3 regions of the Paenibacillus sp. T2-29 genome follow, and region 2 is predicted to be linked to each of the others. Evidence: riboswitches for the same ligand, from Rfam matches in the RefSeq annotation. Region 2 holds a riboswitch; each other region holds the start of a gene.

Region 1 (5,688 bases), on a different contig from region 2:
GAAATGGAAGCAGAAGATTGGGACAGGCTGAACCCGATGGGGCGTCAGGAAGTCAATGAAGCTTTGGCAGAAGACCTATTTTATGCACTGGGTACGGAGCCCATAATCACTGTAGGCAGCGGCGTTGTGATTTATGAGCCGGAGCAGCACCGGATCTATGTACTCATCGGAGATGAGGAGCTGACGTCGGTCCCTTTGATTTGAAGGCCGTCTTATGGATTTATCAACGGGGCCGTGGTAATATGTACACCAATATATCGTAGTTTTGGCCGCATGTAAGCGGCTAAAAGGCTTCCGTATAAACGGGGAGGAGTTCGTAACATGCCTTTTACACAAGAAGAGATTGAAGCACATCTGGAGAAACTGGAGGGCTGGGAACTGGAGGAAGGACGTTGGATCGTTCGGAAATATAATTTTTCCAGTTTTATGAAGGGAATTGCATTCGTGGATGAAGTTGCCGCTATATCTGAGGCATTCAATCACCATCCATTTATTACGATTGATTACAAGACCGTGACTCTGCGTTTGACCTCTTGGGACGATGGCGGTATTATGGCCGTAGATATTAAGGAAGCCCAACAATATAATGAAGCTTTTGAAAAAATGCGCAGCAGTCATTGATTTTATAATGATCTGTTGTATATATTAAGAGCGCCTTCGCTATACAACATCGCGGTTGTATAGCGAAGGCGCTCTTATTTATAGAACCCGGTTCTGTTGTTCAGGACGATATACCATACAATAGAACGGTTTTCTGCCATCTGGAGTCTGACGTTCATAGGTATCCGTCAGCTCAAATCCAGCTGTCTTGTAGGCTCGTATAGCCCGCTGATTCCAGGTGAGAACCTCTAGGTCAATTTCATTCTGTGGATGACGTCGTCTGGCTTCCTCCGCAATGGCCCGGACAAAATCGGAGCCTGTGCCATGTCCGCATCTTTCGGGATGCATTCCAAGACCCAGCCGGGTCACACCGACCATAGGAAAATATTGAGCAAATCCCGTCAGCTCATTCTCTTCGTCCAGAACGGCAACATATTGCTCTTGGCGAAGCGTGGGACTTCCAAATTCGACTTCAAGTGCCTTCATTTGTTCCCAGGGAAGCCAGCCGTATATGTTGTAGGGAGGATCATAGCGCCACTCACAGATTTCAGCCGCTTGATGCTCGTCCATCGGTACAATCCGGTAGTTGGATATTGAGGCCGGCACTTTTCCATTCCTCCTTATGCAGGTACTTCAATCATTAACCACAGATTGTAGACAAGTTGTAGGAGAATGGCAAGCGTGTTTATTTCGTACCTAAGTCGGGTATACATTCAATAAGAAGGATTTACTGCTCATATGCTCCCCCAGCGGTGGCGGTAAAACCGACGGTGTTCGCTAAAACTGAAACCTTTTGAGGTGTCAGTTCGTCAGTAATGATAATAATTACTGATGTAGTGGACATAAAAAACCGCAATTCGATTCCGGCCAGAATCAAATTGCGGCTAGGGTTAGCTTGCTGTGCGGTAGTTATTCTACGTTGTCGTCATCAGGAATATCTGAAGCTACAGAATGGTAAGCGTCTGTGCTCATAATTCTTTTTGCACCGACATAACGGTTAGCGTAATAATTTTCGTTCAGTGAGCTAACTACTACACCACGTGAAGTCGAGGAGTGGGCGAATTTCCCTTCACCTACGAAGATACCTACATGGGAAACGCCTCTTCCTGTGGTGTTGAAGAACACCAGGTCGCCTGGTCTCATTTCATCGCGGGATACAGAAGCTCCCATTTTGAATTGTGATCCAGATTGATGCGGCAGTTTAATTCCCAGTTTGTTGAATACATACATTGTGAAGCCGGAGCAATCGAATCCCTCGAGTGTAGTACCTCCGCTTCTATAGTTCGTTCCTTTGGCATCTTGGATGACCTGGTCCATCTTAGAGTCTGCAAATGCACTGCTGCCACCGAATGTAAAAGATGTAAAGGCAATGGCGAGACCCATGGCTGCGATCGTTAGCTTCTTCTTCAAAAAAAATATACCCCTTCCAATGCCTGCGAGGTTAGCTTAAGGATTCGGTAGAAGGTTCCCCTATGACCACTCTGTTGCGAGATCAATTCACCCAAACTGGTTCCCCCGCTTCCTAGGTGCCAGGAATTAGGCTTAACTTAAGATGTGCACCTTGGAGAGCAGTATTCACGACAACGATGTTTTTAAGATAAAGGTTACAATAAAGATTACAAAGTTGTTACTATCAGTTCACTGCGATTATTGTAACAAAGACAGCAGGCTTTGGCAAATGTTTCATCGCAAAAAGTTACAAAAAAAATCTGTTCCTAACGCCCTAGGAACAGATTCTGTTAACAGTATTCAGTTATGTGCCGTTTGCACGGGAAAGAAAAAAGTTTTTTCGACAGCTAAAAATGCAGGAGAAAGCATAAAGAGAGGGATTAGCCTCTGCTGGAGATATCGATGTGCCATAGACGATACTGCGAACTGATATGCCACAGCCTGACCAGACTGGTAACAAAATGATACGATTGCTGGAGAATTAGCGCCAACATACCAGTCCAAATCATCGCTACGGTGCCAAATAGACCGAAGACCAGCAGCACACAAGCACCAAGCAAGAGAGATACGCTTACAGCCGGAAGAAGCTGGCGAAAGAAGGCGAGCAGGGACGATAGTATGGCGTGACCACTGACCGTGCCCAGTTGCATATACAGGATGCACTGCCGAATGAACCAACCGTAAGCCACCCACCCAATGGCATAGGGCAACAAATGCAACAGGTAAGAGGAAGATTGCAGCGTTCCTGCTACAATAGGATAGAGTCTCGGTACCACCCAGAAGGCGGGAAGCAGCAGCAAACCCAACTCGATGATGTAATACAACAGAGATGACATACCGTGACGTTTCATCCCCTTGAAGAAGGACAGGCTTTGCGGTTCAGACGCATCGGTATACAGGCTTTGATATATGCCAGCTCTAATGAAGGGAGTGATTAGGACGCGCAATACGGTCGCCCCTAATAGTATCCATAAATACACATGTACTTCCTGGCTGTCCATCAAGGCGATCTGCCCCTCCATCCAAAACAAGGTCTTTCCCAGCTCGTTTTGGCTCTGATCAGGATAACGCAGCAGCAGCGGGACAACGGCCGACTGTACCAGCCGATAGAGAAATACTCCCCACAGCAGACGATACAAAAATAAAATGATAACGATATAAAAGCGTATGCGCACTAGCGCCCAGCCTTCTTTTAAAACAGTCCGCATCTATAGACACCTCACCATGACAGACTTCCAAGCAGTGTCTCCAACAGCTTGGTTACACTCACACTCCAACGGGTTTGTTGCTTTTCGTCCAATTCAGCCTTCAGGCTATTATTAATATGCTTGTTCTCCAGTGCAATAGTGTATAGAGGATCAACGGTCACATAGGACACGGGAGAGGTGCTTTTGAGTCGGAAAGATGTACTTTTGCCCGTACCGTCCCATGCCTTAAATATTGTGGTGCCATCCTTGAAGGTAAATTGAACAGGGATCTTGGGATAATCCGCTCCTTTTTTGCTAAGCGTCACGATTGCTTCATATCCATTCTCCAACTTGCGGTTCGTGATGCGATCGACAGAAAAGTCCGCCATCTGGCCGTCATATACATATTGTTCAAAATAGTGGCTCCATGAGCGTCCAGTCACCCTTTCCACGACACGCTGAAAATCCTGTGAGGTCGGATGCTTGAATCGGTAGGTCTGGACATAGGTTCGCATAATCCGGTCCATTTTTTTCGTACCCACCTGACGTTCAATACCTCGTAGTACCAGCTTGCCTCGTGAGTAGGCATTTTGTGCATACTCAGCCGACGATCCGTACTTCCAGGATTCGCGGTTTAGGGGCTGTGGAGAAGCTACCTGTCCGGATTGTAATGGCAAGTTGGGGATAAGCCCATATTCTTGCTCCATGAGCCGTTCTTCTGCATAGGAGGTGAAGCCTTCATCCAGCCAGGGCTCCTCAAATTCATTATTGGCTACCATTCCGTAGAAATATTGATGCCCAATCTCATGAACCAGCGTCCGTTCCAGATTATAGCCGGGATTCAGTTGGTCCGCAGCTGCGGCCGTGATGAGTGTCGGATATTCCATGCCGCCGGCTCCACTGCCTGTTTTGGGTGGAACGACGATAGATAGAGTGGAATATGGATAAGGCCCGTACCATTTGCTGTAGTACGAAAGGGCGGCCTTGGCTGCGCTCATATAACGTCCTTTGAGTTCCTTATGGGACGGGTCTAGATAGAGCTTGATTTTGACACCAGGAACTTCAGTAGAAGAAAAGGGTTCTTCTACGGCTACAAAGTTGGGTGAAGCGGACCAGGCAAAATCGTGTACATCATCGGCATAAAATTGATATATTTTCTGGCCGTTCTGTCGTACTGCACCACGGGTGGGAAATCCGGTCGCTGCTACGATGTGTGTTTCAGGCACCCGAATTCGTATGCTGTAAATTCCAAAATCGGCATAGAACTCGGAGTTGCCATGATACTGATGGAGGTTCCAGCCCTCGTCGGCGCGTCCACGTTGTCCTGCAGTCTCATAGACGCTGAGCTTTGGAAACCACTGTCCAGCCATTACAAAATCATCTGTCGCACCCATACGAGCAAAAATGCCAGGCAGTTTGACTTCAAACTTCATATATAGTGTGATTTCTTCGCCACCTCGTACTGGCTTGGGCAGACGTACCTTCATGAGCGAACGGTCACTTGCGTTACCGTCATCTGGTTGTACATATTGAGTACGGTGCATGAGAGATAAACCATCTTCTGTTTTTAGTTCGGTCAGCGTCATGGAGCCAAAGCCGTCCTTGGGCATGGTGTCTCCGCGCAGCTTTCCCCCGGATTCTTTCATAAAGGTGGTTTCCATAGAAGAGAAGGCATTCGGGTATAGATGAAGATACAGATCATTCACAGTTTTCTTGCCCGGATGTCTCCAGGTCAGTGTCTCAGTGCCTCGCAAAACCCATCCTTTTTCCAGAGATACATCAATGTGATACTCCACCACCCGTTTGCTGAGAATTTCCGAAGCGGGCTGTGGAGGGTTCTTGGGCAGGTCGGGCATGATGTTGGCCCCTAGAGGCTTGCCCATATCTGGCGCAAGCGCAGACTCAGACTCGGAGCCGTATAGTGGTTTGCCTGCAGACTGAGGGGCGGATTGCGATTGGGGTTGCCAGGCAAACCATAACGTCCCTGCGAGGAGTCCGAGGGCTAGTGTAGACAATAAAACGATTTTGGCGCGTGCTGGGGTCATACAATGGATACCTCCCGTTGACAAGCATCTACAGCATGTATATGTTTGCTTTCGCGAGATTATTAGTTAAAATATTTATAGTGTAGAATGAGTGTGAAGACGGAAATTGGAGGCCTAGTGACGCATGAGTGAAAATCAGCCGGACGGCAAAAAGCAGATTGCACTGAATATTGTCAGTGGCAAGAGTAAACATAAGGGCTTCGGCGCAGGCTCGATCGACCTGAACAGCATGTCCCCGGTCATCATTGACCGAGGAGAGGCAAAAATTGATATCGGTGCCATGCATGCCAAAAGTAAAGTAGAACGTGGAATCAAGTTCTCTACGAATAAAGAAGACGTACCGAACGGACGCCAGGTATGGCTGGTATGGGTAGCTGTGGACCGTACGCCTGAAGGACGTATGTACG
Region 2 (5,688 bases):
TCTCCATGGCGAACCTTTACATGCTCGTAAGGGGCCAGCACTTCTTCAAGAATGGGCAACAGCCGCTGGTCAATCTCAACAGCGGTAACTGCCTTAGCGGATTGCGCCAACTTCTCGGTCAAAGCTCCAATGCCCGGACCGATCTCAAGCGCGCCCTTTGTATCATCCAATCCGGCAGCATTTACGATCTTGCTCAGAATATTTTGATCAATCAGAAAGTTTTGTCCCAGACTCTTTTTGAACGAAAAACCGTGCCTTTGAATAATTTCCTTCGTACGCCGCGGTGTTGCTATATCTTGAATCCCTGTCATACGGATATCACAATCCTTCACTTTCGATTTGTGCCAGCGCACTGGCAAATTCCTCACGACTGATCTGAAATACAGAGAGCCGCTTATGTAGCTGCTTTCCGTTACAATAGCCAATACCCAGTACATTCCCCAAGGCCATACGGCGTGCAGCAGCATTGGGGTGGGTAATAAGTCCAGCGTCAATCAGGTCCGCCATTTCAATCAGCGGTTCGGCGTCTTCCACTGTCGTATGTACCCGCGCGAGAGCGTGTCTGATGGCTTCCGGGGAGGCATTCTCCACGCCAATATCCCCTTTGCGTGTCGCCTCTGCCTCAGGTATAAAAGCCTGCTTGCAGCCGGGGACCTTGGAGGCGATGATTTTACGGATACGCTCCCCTGCATGATCGGGATCAGTTAAAATAATGACCCCCCGCCGTTCCTGCGCCAATGCAATTTTCCGCAGCGTCATTTTATTAATGGCTGAACCGCCAGTTTCTATCGTATCTGCTTCGACAGCACGGCGAATGGCTACCGTATCATCCCTGCCTTCCACCACGATCACTTCCTTGATCATCTTCGTTTCCCTCCACTGCTACACAGCAACATATATTATCTTTCCCTGATTTTGAAAACAAAATAAGAAGAGGATATCCTCTTCTTAGCATGGCATAACTATGTTGTTAATACTATCGTATTGTCCTCAACATACACAACCTGTTTTAGTTGATTTCCGGCTTTACAGGTCCGATAACATATACGGTTTTACCGTGCTTACGACCAAATTGGTTAGCCCGGCTTAAACTCTCATAATACACATCGATTTTGTGGCCTTTAATCGCGCCACCGGTATCCTCCGCACGGCGGAAGCCTACCCCTTCAATATACACCCACCAGCCGATGGGAATTACATTCGGATCGACAGCGATGGTGCGTCCTTCCGTGACACGCGTGCCGGAGGCGGTACGTGTACCAATACCTGGCTCCTGGGCAGAGTACGCCGTCATGGAGACATTTTGTAAAACTTTTTTATAATTAAAATTAATACCTGCTTTACGGACAGCACTGCCCGAACTAACCTTTGTAGCCTTAACCGCATCTTTAGGGCCGATGGAAGCAGCTAGAACGACCGGTTTTTTCTTCGTCCCTACCGCAATTACCTTATCCACACGATTTTGTGCGACTTCCTTGTTGACCAGCTGTTTGGACACCAATTTTCCATCATGGTATACCTTTTGAACATGCTGGACTACCACACCCGATTTGCCACTTTGAATGACTCGATTATCGCCTTTATAGAGACTTGGATCTGCCGTTTTGATGACCTCATAAGGCACTTGTTTTTTCTGTTCGACCTGCTGTTTCTTTACACGGACGATTTTTATGTCCATGTTAGCTGAAACAGAGGCATCCAACGCAGGGTAAACTTTATCCGTTGATGATAATTTATAGCCCGAAGTGCGAATGGCACCCTCTACTGTATTTTCTGTTGTGTACAGCTTTTTCGTCTCATTGCCTGAGGATACTTTAACCTGATTGGCACGTTTAATGACTACGCGATCCCCATCCTGTACTGCCCCGTTTAGCGGCATGGAAATTGTATCATGCGGCTGAAGTGAAATAGAATGCTCATTGAGCAAATCTTGGAGCTTGGATTCCCGGGTTTCTACCGCAGATGCCTTACCATCGATGACAAAAAAGACTTGTTTTTTAGATTGCGTGTACATCAGAATTGAAATCATAATCGTTAGTGTGATTAGAAAAATAGCAACCAAAGCAGCCTGGCGCACATTCTCTTGCTTCCAACGTAATACGTAAGACATGCTGGATGAGCGTGACTCATGGGTCTCCTCTTTTCGGAAAATGCCCATTTCCTCCGTCCTCCTTACATAGCCCGCCGTCTGGAGTAAGACATAGTTGATCGTTGACGTGACTATAACAGATTTTCTACAAGACAAGCCCGTACTGCGACTGTCCTGCACCATGTACCCGTCTTCGCGGCATGCTGTCCTCCCCTGTTTAACCACAGTATGATGACAGATTTTCTTTTATTCACAACAAAAAAAGCCAAAGAAAGAGACTAGAGAGCTCTTTCGTGGCTTCCGACATGTGTGAATATGCGGGAAAACTCATGCACGAGATGGCTTCTCTCTTGTTACGCTTACGGGGTTAGCTGTCGGGTTCGGACGTAGAGAGTCGCCCTAGCTTAGGTCAACCGCTCATGGCGGTCGCCTTCACATTCACCCCGAAGACCCAGAAAGAAATCGAAATACGGCTTCTCTACCTGTTCAATCCCATCCAGGAAATGAATTTCGGTCGAGCCGGCTACTGAAGAGATAATATCTCTTGCACATACGCCGGACGTACTGTAAGCCATATCGGTTCCCCCGTTCCCTGTAAAAGGGACTCAGCGAGACTGGTTCATGAAATGATTTGTTGATGTTTACACTCAACAACAATTCACTGAAAAGATGATATCCTGTTTCCATGCATGTTGTAAAGCAGGTTTCAAGTACATTTTTCAAAATATTCGGTTAAAAAATTGTAATATTCTTGAGTTTCCTGCAACAAAATCATAATTAGCTCCGTCTATCTCTTTATTTTGATTGATTTCTTCGCTTTTTCACTGAATGTCAAATCGTTCCAAGGCATTTTGGGTCGTAATGGATACCAATTCCTCCACCGTAATTCCCTTAATTTGGGCAGCTGCCTCTGCCACCAATCTCACATGTGCCGACTCATTTCGCTTCCCACGAAACGGATGAGGCGTCAAGTAAGGCGCGTCCGTTTCAATAAGCAGACGGTCCAACGGTACCTGGGCCAGCACCTCTTTTGGCTGCTTGGCATTTTTGAACGTTATGGGCCCGCCGAAGGAAAGGTGGAAACCCATATCCAGCACCATTTTAGCTGTCTCCCAACTCCCAGAAAAGGAGTGCATGACTCCGCCAATCTCGCCCGCCTTTTCCTCACGTAAAATCCTCACAATATCTTCATGTGCATCCCGGTTATGGATAACAATTGGCATGTTGAGCTCACGTGCCAGGCCAATTTGATTTCGAAGTACCCGCTGCTGCACATCCTTTGGTGATGTATCCCAATAATAATCCAGACCGATCTCTCCGATCGCTACAACCTTTTTATGACTGCATAACGATGCAATCCATTCTAAATCACCCTCCTGCATTGTAATGGCATCCTGCGGATGCCATCCAACGGCTGCATAAATAAAATCATACGTCTCAGCCAGCTTCATGGTGGATGGAATGGTCTCACGATTAAATCCGATATTGATCATCCGTGTTACTCCTGATTCGACAGCACGTGCTATAACTTCTTCACGGTCTTCGTCAAATTGTGGCGCATCTAGGTGAGTATGAGTGTCGAATAAATCCAAGGTTTTCATCTCCTTTTCTTACTTACATTTCTATATATTTGTCTATTGTTTGACAAAATAATTCCTTATTTCGGCAGGAAGCCTTTCTTTTACCCCGTTCAATTTATTCTGGGGAAAATACATGTGATATTTTCCTCGGTGAATGCCACTTATTGAGCGTACAATTTCTGAAACTTCGGATATTTCCCGCACCTCGCCCTGACGTCCAAGCAGTAAAATCTGGTTGTCCGTTGAACCGCCCTGCCGAAACACATCATAAGGAAGATCTGTCGGAAAATCAATTTCAAGATCATATTCAGGATGCAAGCCAGCCTTTTCCAAAGCCTCTCGAATATGGTCAACGGTATCTGTATCCATATTTTCAATCTCTACATATTTATACAATCTACGATCCATAAAACGGCTGCTCAAATCACTTAAAATTTCGTCCTTTTCTCGTTTCCATTGGCTAAATACCGTCTGAATCAAAGACTCATCCAGCATCAAATACTGCTCCACTGTTAGCTCTCCTTTTAATAGATCGGGCAGCGGATCCAACAGAAAACCAAACTCATATCCGTTTTTGAACAATTCCTTAGCTCTCTTGAAAATTTTACGTAACAGGATTTCTGAGCTGCGTGTTACAGGATGGAAATAAATTTGCCAGTACATCTGGTAGCGTGACATTAGATAATCCTCTACTGCATGCATACCCGACTCTTTTACGACAATTCTCCCATTGTGAGGGCGCAGCAAACGTAAAATACGATCCAAATCAATTGTTCCGTAGTTAACACCTGTTGAATGAGCATCCCGCAACAAATAATCCATACGGTCAGCATCCAGCGGGCTTGTTACCAAGTTGACAACAATCGGCTTATCATACGTTTTGGCTATAACCGCCGCGACCTTGTGGGGCAGCATCTCATCAACTTGCCGTAGCACAGCGTTGATCTTCGTGTCCCCCAGTACAATGCGGCATGTCCAATCCTCATGGTTCATATGAAAGGCTTCTTCAATTGAATGAGAAAATGGACCATGCCCCACATCGTGCAACAAAGCGGCACACAGAGCAATCAGTCTTTCTTCCTTGGGCCAGTCGGGAAAATCTCCACGTTCAAATTGAGAAATAATACGTCTCGTAATCTCATATACGCCCAGTGAATGTGAAAACCGGCTATGCTCCGCTCCATGAAACGTAAGATAAGATGTGCCTAACTGCCGAATGCGTCGTAACCGTTGGAACTCCGGCGTATTAATCAATCGCCATATCACAGTATCCTGAACATGGATGTAATTATGTACCGGGTCCTTAAAAACTTTTTCTTCACTGAGTGGCTGGTGCAAGATATCAGCTCCTTTAATATTCGGAATAATGGATTAAAATACAATAAAATCCTAAACTCCCTCCCTTATTCGACATTGTTTGTCGTATTTTGTCGAATTATCACTTTTCGACATTTCCAAATCGACACACAAGACAAATCATCCGTAAAATAAGGTAATTCACATGAATAAAGCTCTTTGTTCTAAATACTTTTGCATAATTAGGCTGTTACTACTTTTTTAAGGTTGACTGTTTTGGGAATCGTTGGTATAGTAAATATCAGAAAAGAGAAAATTTTGTCGAATCATGACACTTATATTATTTTAAACGGCGAGAGGAGCCTGATTTATTATGATGAAATCCACTGGTATTGTAAGAAAAGTTGACGAGCTCGGACGTGTTGTTATTCCAATCGAATTGCGCCGTACCCTGGGAATCGGAGAGAAAGACGCTTTGGAAATTTACGTTGATGGCGAGCGCATCATGCTTAAAAAATACGAGCCTGCTTGTATCTTCTGCGGCAATGCTGAGAACGTAATTTACTTCAAAGGGAAAATTGTTTGCCAAGATTGCATTTCTGAAATCCCAACACCTGTGACAAACTGAGAATTTTAGTATATAATAGACTTATCAGAGATTGTTAATTCTAACCTTTTTCATATATACTCCTTGTTGCCTTCCACGGTTTGAACCCAACCGTT
Region 3 (5,688 bases), on a different contig from region 2:
GCGGCAAATCTATGGTAACTTCCCAGTTGGACTCCATTCCAGGCATCGGCGAGAAACGGCGTAAGTTGCTGCTTAAGCATTTTGGATCGCTCAAAAAAATAAGAGAGGCCAGCGTCGAAGACTTCCGGCCTCTCTCTATTGGGGATAAGCTTGCTCGTCAGATTATAGCTGCCCTTCGGGAGGAGGAGTCGTAGAATACGGCTCCTCTTTTTTCATGGGTTCAAACATGATTCGATTAGGTTTTTTGGGACTAAACCAGTAAATGATGTAGCCTACAATAGCCGGAAGTAAGATCCAGAATAGGCCGGCGCTCACATTCACGGTGTCTCCCAGACTTATCACACTAAGCCCCATTAATATGCTATCAAAAATAACGTGGCTGAACATAGCAGCGATAAAGCCGTAACGCAAGAACACGAAACTAAACAGCAAACCAAGAAAAGTCAGCTCAATAGGTCTGGAAATCACCGGATAGATCGGATAAAGCGTATGTCCCAGTGCCCAAATAAGCGTAGTGATCAGACAAGCAACAAACGTATTCTTGACTATTTTTTTTACCATCGGAATACCAAATAGACGGTAAACAGTTTCTTCTCCAATACCTGCCATCCAAGCCATAATCGGCAATAGCCATGGATAAGCCATATTGTAAGGGGACTGCGTGGCGTCTGTAGTGGAGAACGTATTAAATGTGCGCTCCAATACAAAGAACAAAATGGATTGTACGCCCAGTAAAATGAAGGCCCACAAGTAACCGACATACATACTGCGAAGCACATACAATCCGTAGCCCGGCTCTTTAGCACGTGGCCATGCATTTAGTCCAACCTGACGCATAAGCCCGTCACCGCCTACCAAGGAGAAATAGATAGCTACAGCCATGAAGAAGGTAACACCAACCTGGAATACCATAAGAAATATAAGCATGCCCTTACTGCCTGCTTCAGCTTGCAATAAAGGTAGCATGTTCATTGTCCCAGCTATACTAGCAATAAAGTATACAATGGACAGAATAATACCGCGCACAAATGAAGTATGTCGTCGGGTGAGTGACGCATACACAATGGCAAGTACGCCTAGGACAAAGCTAAATAGGGCATAACCCGCATAAGTCATCCAATTCGCCCAGTATGTTTGCTTTTTAACATAGTCGGTATAGGACGAAGGGGCCGAAAAGCTTTGGGTAAACGAGCGAACATCCCCGTCTTCAAAAGTAAAAGCCAGCGTAAGTACCGAGGCGCCGATTTTCTTTCCGTCCACGGTATATTTTAATCCACCTTCCCCCTCAGTGGTCGCGAGCTTCAATTCAGATGGCTTAAAGCCAAAGCGTTTGATCCATATTGCTGCAGCCTGTTCCTTGGCTTCGAGCGTCATGTCACCCTCAGCTACACGTACAAGTCTGCTTCGTGCTTGTTCATCTGTAGAAACATCAGCCTGTGTGTAATTGGTGCTGGAGGTGATCCGTTTAAAGCTAACGACCTTCCCAGTGGATAAATCCACATGGATTTGCAGCTTGCCCTTCGCTGAGGAGTCAGGCAAATCAACCCGAAAGGTTTCATAAGGATAATTTTTTTTCCATGTACGATCGTACTCTTGAACCAATTTTTCTCTGGATAAATAACCGTACAAATCTGTTTCAGCCTGATAGGTTACGACGGGCTTCTCTGGCTGTGATTCCGTATAGCCCAGCTCGGAACGGGCAAAGTCCAGGGCGTGTATGACCGCTTCTTGTTTGCTGATGACCTTTGCATTCATCAATGATTCCGGACTTGGATTGCTAATTGAGGGAATAAGCAATTGAAAGATAAAAAAGCAAATCAGGCCAACCCCGCCCAGCAAGCCTAATTTTTTGAAGTTGGCCGTGAGCACGACCGGTTTCCCGATAGGATTCATGAGTTTCCTCCTTAATCTGTAAATAAGAACATCCATTAAAGATATCATACTGCACAGGTTCCCGCCAACAGACCAGCGATATTCATGAAAACAGAGTGAAAGCACTTTAAAGTTTTAATAAAATTAGATAAGCTGTGATTAACCGATGTCTATTCGCGAATTAAAGCCAATTTCACGTTTTTTCGGCGAAATCGGTTTTGTGATCTGGATAGAGAAGGATTATAATCTTGAGGCAATGCCTATGAAATATATGGGTAATGATATACATTTAAGCCGAATTTCTATGAGAAAACGGGGGAACCATGTTACTGGGGTGAATTTTACAGCCGATCCTGATGGACCGGAAGTGTAAATAGGGCATACTGTGCTGTCCGAATCCGTCAGCTAACCTCGTAGGCTGTGGACAGGAACCAAGTCAGGCACTCGGTTTTCCGGTGTCTTTTTTTGTGTGTATAAAAGTGTTTGGATTGGTTAGACCGCTGCGGGTTCAGATTATTCCTTCGATTGCTGTTACCCCCGGATTTTTTTTGATTGTATAAACCCTTTAATGGTTAAAATCCGGAGATAAAGGCAAACGCTTCGCTTCTTCAGAACAATTCTGCCCCCTTCGCTGCTGCTCGCCAATAGCACAGGGAGCCGAGTAGTGTTTGACATGCATTCTTCCTGTATTCAGGGAATGCTAATTATAGCTACTTAAGGTTTGGAAAATCAAAAAAATCAGGGGCAACGACGATCGGAAGATAAATGGAACGCGTAGCGGGCTTACACCGTATTAAGTCACTGTTTTTATAGTTTTAAGGATTAGGAGAGAAGTGATGAATAGATGAATCCCAATGCACGCTGGCTTCGGCTTTCTCCACCGCAGATATTCGTTGCAGGCTTTGCCATTATCATTCTAATAGGTAGTTTATTGTTAATGCTGCCCGTCTCTAATACAACTGGAAAACCACTTGCGTTTATAGACGCTTTGTTTACTGCCGCGTCCGCGACCTGTGTAACCGGACTTGTCGTTAAGGATACAGGGCTCTTTTTTACAACCTTTGGTCAAATCGTTATCGTTGCGCTGATCCAGATCGGTGGTCTTGGCTTTATGACCATGGCTACCTTGATTGCGCTGGTGTTCAAACGTCGCATTTCCTTGCGGGAGCGCCTTATTTTGCAAGAAGCGATGAATCAGACCTCTGTCGAAGGAATTGTTGGATTGATTCGCAAGGTGCTATGGTACTCGCTGATGATTGAGGGCGTATGTGCAGCTATTTTTTCGATTCGCTGGTCATTTGATATGCCTGTCGGCAGGGCGATTTATTTTGGAATTTGGCATGCCATTTCCATGTTTAATAATGCTGGTTTTGATTTATTCGGTGAATTTCGCAGCCTGACAGGTTATGTATATGATCCGATTGTTAATTTTACAGCCATGTTTCTCATTATTTCGGGTGGTATTGGTTTTGTAGTGATGTCAGACCTGGCAGATTATCGTAAGCGTAAGAGACTATCCTTGCATACCAAGGTGGTACTCAGCATGACAGCTGCTCTGATTGTCGTCGGGACGCTCGTCATTTTTGTATTTGAGTTTACGAATCCAAAGACGCTTGGCTCGCTTGATTGGGGTGGTAAACTGCTGGGTTCTTTATTCCAGTCCGTTACTCCACGTACCGCAGGTGCCAACACGCTGGACATTGCAGGCTTGCGGCAGGCTACGCAGTTTTTTATCATCATACTCATGTTTATTGGAGCTTCGCCTGGCTCCACTGGGGGCGGGATTAAGACCACTACATTTGCCCTGCTCATTGGAGCGGTGTTTTCGATGCTGCGGGGACGGGAAGATATTGTGCTGTTCAGGTACCGACTTGCGCAGGCACGAATTTATAAGGCTTTGACCATTACCTTGCTGGGGCTGCTGTTCGTGATTGGGGTGACGATGATTCTGTCGGCAACCGAAGATCATCATTTTCTAATGATCTTGTTCGAGACAGTGTCTGCATTTGGTACAGTAGGGCTGTCTATGGGGCTTACACCTGATTTGTCAGTTGTAGGCAAGCTGGTGATTACTCTGACGATGTTTGCAGGCAGGCTGGGTCCACTCACGCTAGCTTATGCACTGGGACCGAAAAAGGGTAAGGAATTGTATCGTCATCCAGAAGGTAAAATAATTATAGGGTAAGGGAGTTTTCGAGTAGATATGAAAACGCAGCAGTTTGTAGTCATTGGCCTGGGACGGTTTGGCTCAAGCCTGGCTTTGCAATTGGTGGATATGGGGTGCGAGGTGCTGGGCATTGATCGGAATGAGGATGTTGTAGACAGTATGAGTGAGATCCTGACACATACTGTCGTGGCGGACGCTACAGATGAGGATGCGTTGCGGTCACTGGGCATCCGTAATTTCGATTGCGGCATTGTTGCAATTGGTGATGATATTCAGGTAAGCATCCTGACCGCCATTTTGCTGAAGGAGCTGGGTGTGAGAAAAGTCGTAGCCAAAGCTATATCTGTACTGCATGGGCGTGCGTTAGAGAAGCTTGGGGTGGACCGAGTCATTTATCCGGAACGAGATATGGGTATTCGGGTAGCGCATCAGCTGGTCACGCCTAATCTGCTCGATTATTTGGAGCTGTCCAAGGAATACAGCATTGTGGAACTCAATGTGCCTGCATGTCTGAATGGCAAAACGTTAGCAGAATTAAATGCTCGTACCCGCTTTGGTTGCAGCATCGTGGCACTTCATACGGCGAATGGTATCTTGATCGCGCCGACAGCTATGGATCGGCTGAAAGCAGACGATATTATGGTCATTATCGGCTCCAATGACAATATCGGCCGCTTTGAGGATGAGGTCGTTAATGTCAATGAAGAGGGTTAAATTCTCTACACCATACGGTAGCCTGCAAACGATGCACGTGTCTCGCTAATCCAGCGTCGTGCTGTCGGGCCGAGATCGGCCGTTTCTGAGTATATGAGGGAGGTCGTTCGGCGTGTCTCCTTCAAATCAGGCAAGTACAATGCAGTAAGTCCATTATCTCGCAGCAGTTCGCTGCGCAAGTAGGATTTGGGCAGCAAAGCGGATGCCTTGCAGGTTGGAAGCAGGCGTACAATCGCCTCGAAGGAGTCGATTTCCATGCGGATATCCGGCATAATGCCGCTGCGCTGGAACAAGTCATCCGTCAGGCTGCGGTACCAGGTTCCTTTGGAGAAAATGATCATCGGCAATCCTTGCAGGTCCTTCATTGAAGCCGTTCCTGTCTTGACAGTTAATTCATGCCCGATGGGGACGACTAGCTCCAAATGATCGTCAAATAACGGAATGCAGCGTAATCCAGCTTCATGAATGGCAGACCCGACAACGCCGGCGTCTGCTTTTTTGTCGCGTACAAAGGCGACGATTTCATGCGTTTTGCCGGTGAGCAGCTTTAGCTCAGTCTGAGGATGCTTGCTCATGAAAGCCTCGACGAGGGTAGGCAACGTCGTTTGGAGTGTCGTAAGACTTGCGCCCAGAGTAAGCATGCTCTGGGCTTCATTTTTGTGCTGTGACAGCTTTTGTAAGAAGCGAAGCTGACGTTGCCGTTGCTCCAGCGCGAAAGTATATACAAATCGGCCAGTCGATGTAATTTCGAGCCGTTTGCCCCGACGATCAAAGAGATGGACACCCAGCTCTTCCTCCAGCTTGGCAATTTTGCGAGACAGGGCGGGTTGGGACAAATTCAGCAGTTTGGAGGCTTTATTCAAGCTGGACTGCTCGACAATGACGGCAAAAGCGTTCAAATCCTCAAACAAATCTTCCACTTCCTCTCTATATGC

Evidence for each region. A riboswitch is a leader RNA that binds a small molecule or an ion and turns the genes downstream of it on or off. The one in region 2 is predicted to bind cyclic di-AMP.
Region 1: linked by a shared signal. The riboswitch ahead of ACU1JV_RS27775 (C40 family peptidase) and the one ahead of ACU1JV_RS27480 (G5 domain-containing protein) in region 2 are both predicted to bind cyclic di-AMP.
Region 3: linked by a shared signal. The riboswitch ahead of ACU1JV_RS17780 (TrkH family potassium uptake protein) and the one ahead of ACU1JV_RS27480 (G5 domain-containing protein) in region 2 are both predicted to bind cyclic di-AMP.

The regions. Positions count from the first base shown of each region.
Region 1 covers NZ_JBREVE010000019.1:41,002-46,689, reverse strand. Annotated here, with positions in the region: gene ACU1JV_RS27790 (hypothetical protein) at 1-204, shown strand, start outside; gene ACU1JV_RS27785 (4a-hydroxytetrahydrobiopterin dehydratase) at 322-621, shown strand; gene ACU1JV_RS27780 (GNAT family N-acetyltransferase) at 700-1,206, opposite strand; gene ACU1JV_RS27775 (C40 family peptidase) at 1,510-2,010, opposite strand; cyclic di-AMP (ydaO/yuaA leader) riboswitch at 2,016-2,153, opposite strand; gene ACU1JV_RS27770 (hypothetical protein) at 2,430-3,257, opposite strand; gene ACU1JV_RS27765 (M1 family metallopeptidase) at 3,269-5,281, opposite strand; gene ACU1JV_RS27760 (YwhD family protein) at 5,406-5,688, shown strand, end outside.
Region 2 covers NZ_JBREVE010000018.1:80,436-86,123, forward strand. Annotated here, with positions in the region: gene rsmA (16S rRNA (adenine(1518)-N(6)/adenine(1519)-N(6))-dimethyltransferase RsmA) at 1-311, opposite strand, end outside; gene rnmV (ribonuclease M5) at 319-864, opposite strand; gene ACU1JV_RS27480 (G5 domain-containing protein) at 1,010-2,158, opposite strand; cyclic di-AMP (ydaO/yuaA leader) riboswitch at 2,430-2,710, opposite strand; gene ACU1JV_RS27485 (TatD family hydrolase) at 2,911-3,681, opposite strand; gene ACU1JV_RS27490 (HD domain-containing protein) at 3,724-5,007, opposite strand; gene ACU1JV_RS27495 (AbrB/MazE/SpoVT family DNA-binding domain-containing protein) at 5,339-5,593, shown strand.
Region 3 covers NZ_JBREVE010000006.1:129,186-134,873, forward strand. Annotated here, with positions in the region: gene uvrC (excinuclease ABC subunit UvrC) at 1-194, shown strand, start outside; gene ACU1JV_RS17775 (CPBP family intramembrane glutamic endopeptidase) at 163-1,893, opposite strand; cyclic di-AMP (ydaO/yuaA leader) riboswitch at 2,155-2,307, shown strand; gene ACU1JV_RS17780 (TrkH family potassium uptake protein) at 2,717-4,057, shown strand; gene ACU1JV_RS17785 (potassium channel family protein) at 4,076-4,753, shown strand; gene ACU1JV_RS17790 (LysR family transcriptional regulator) at 4,759-5,664, opposite strand.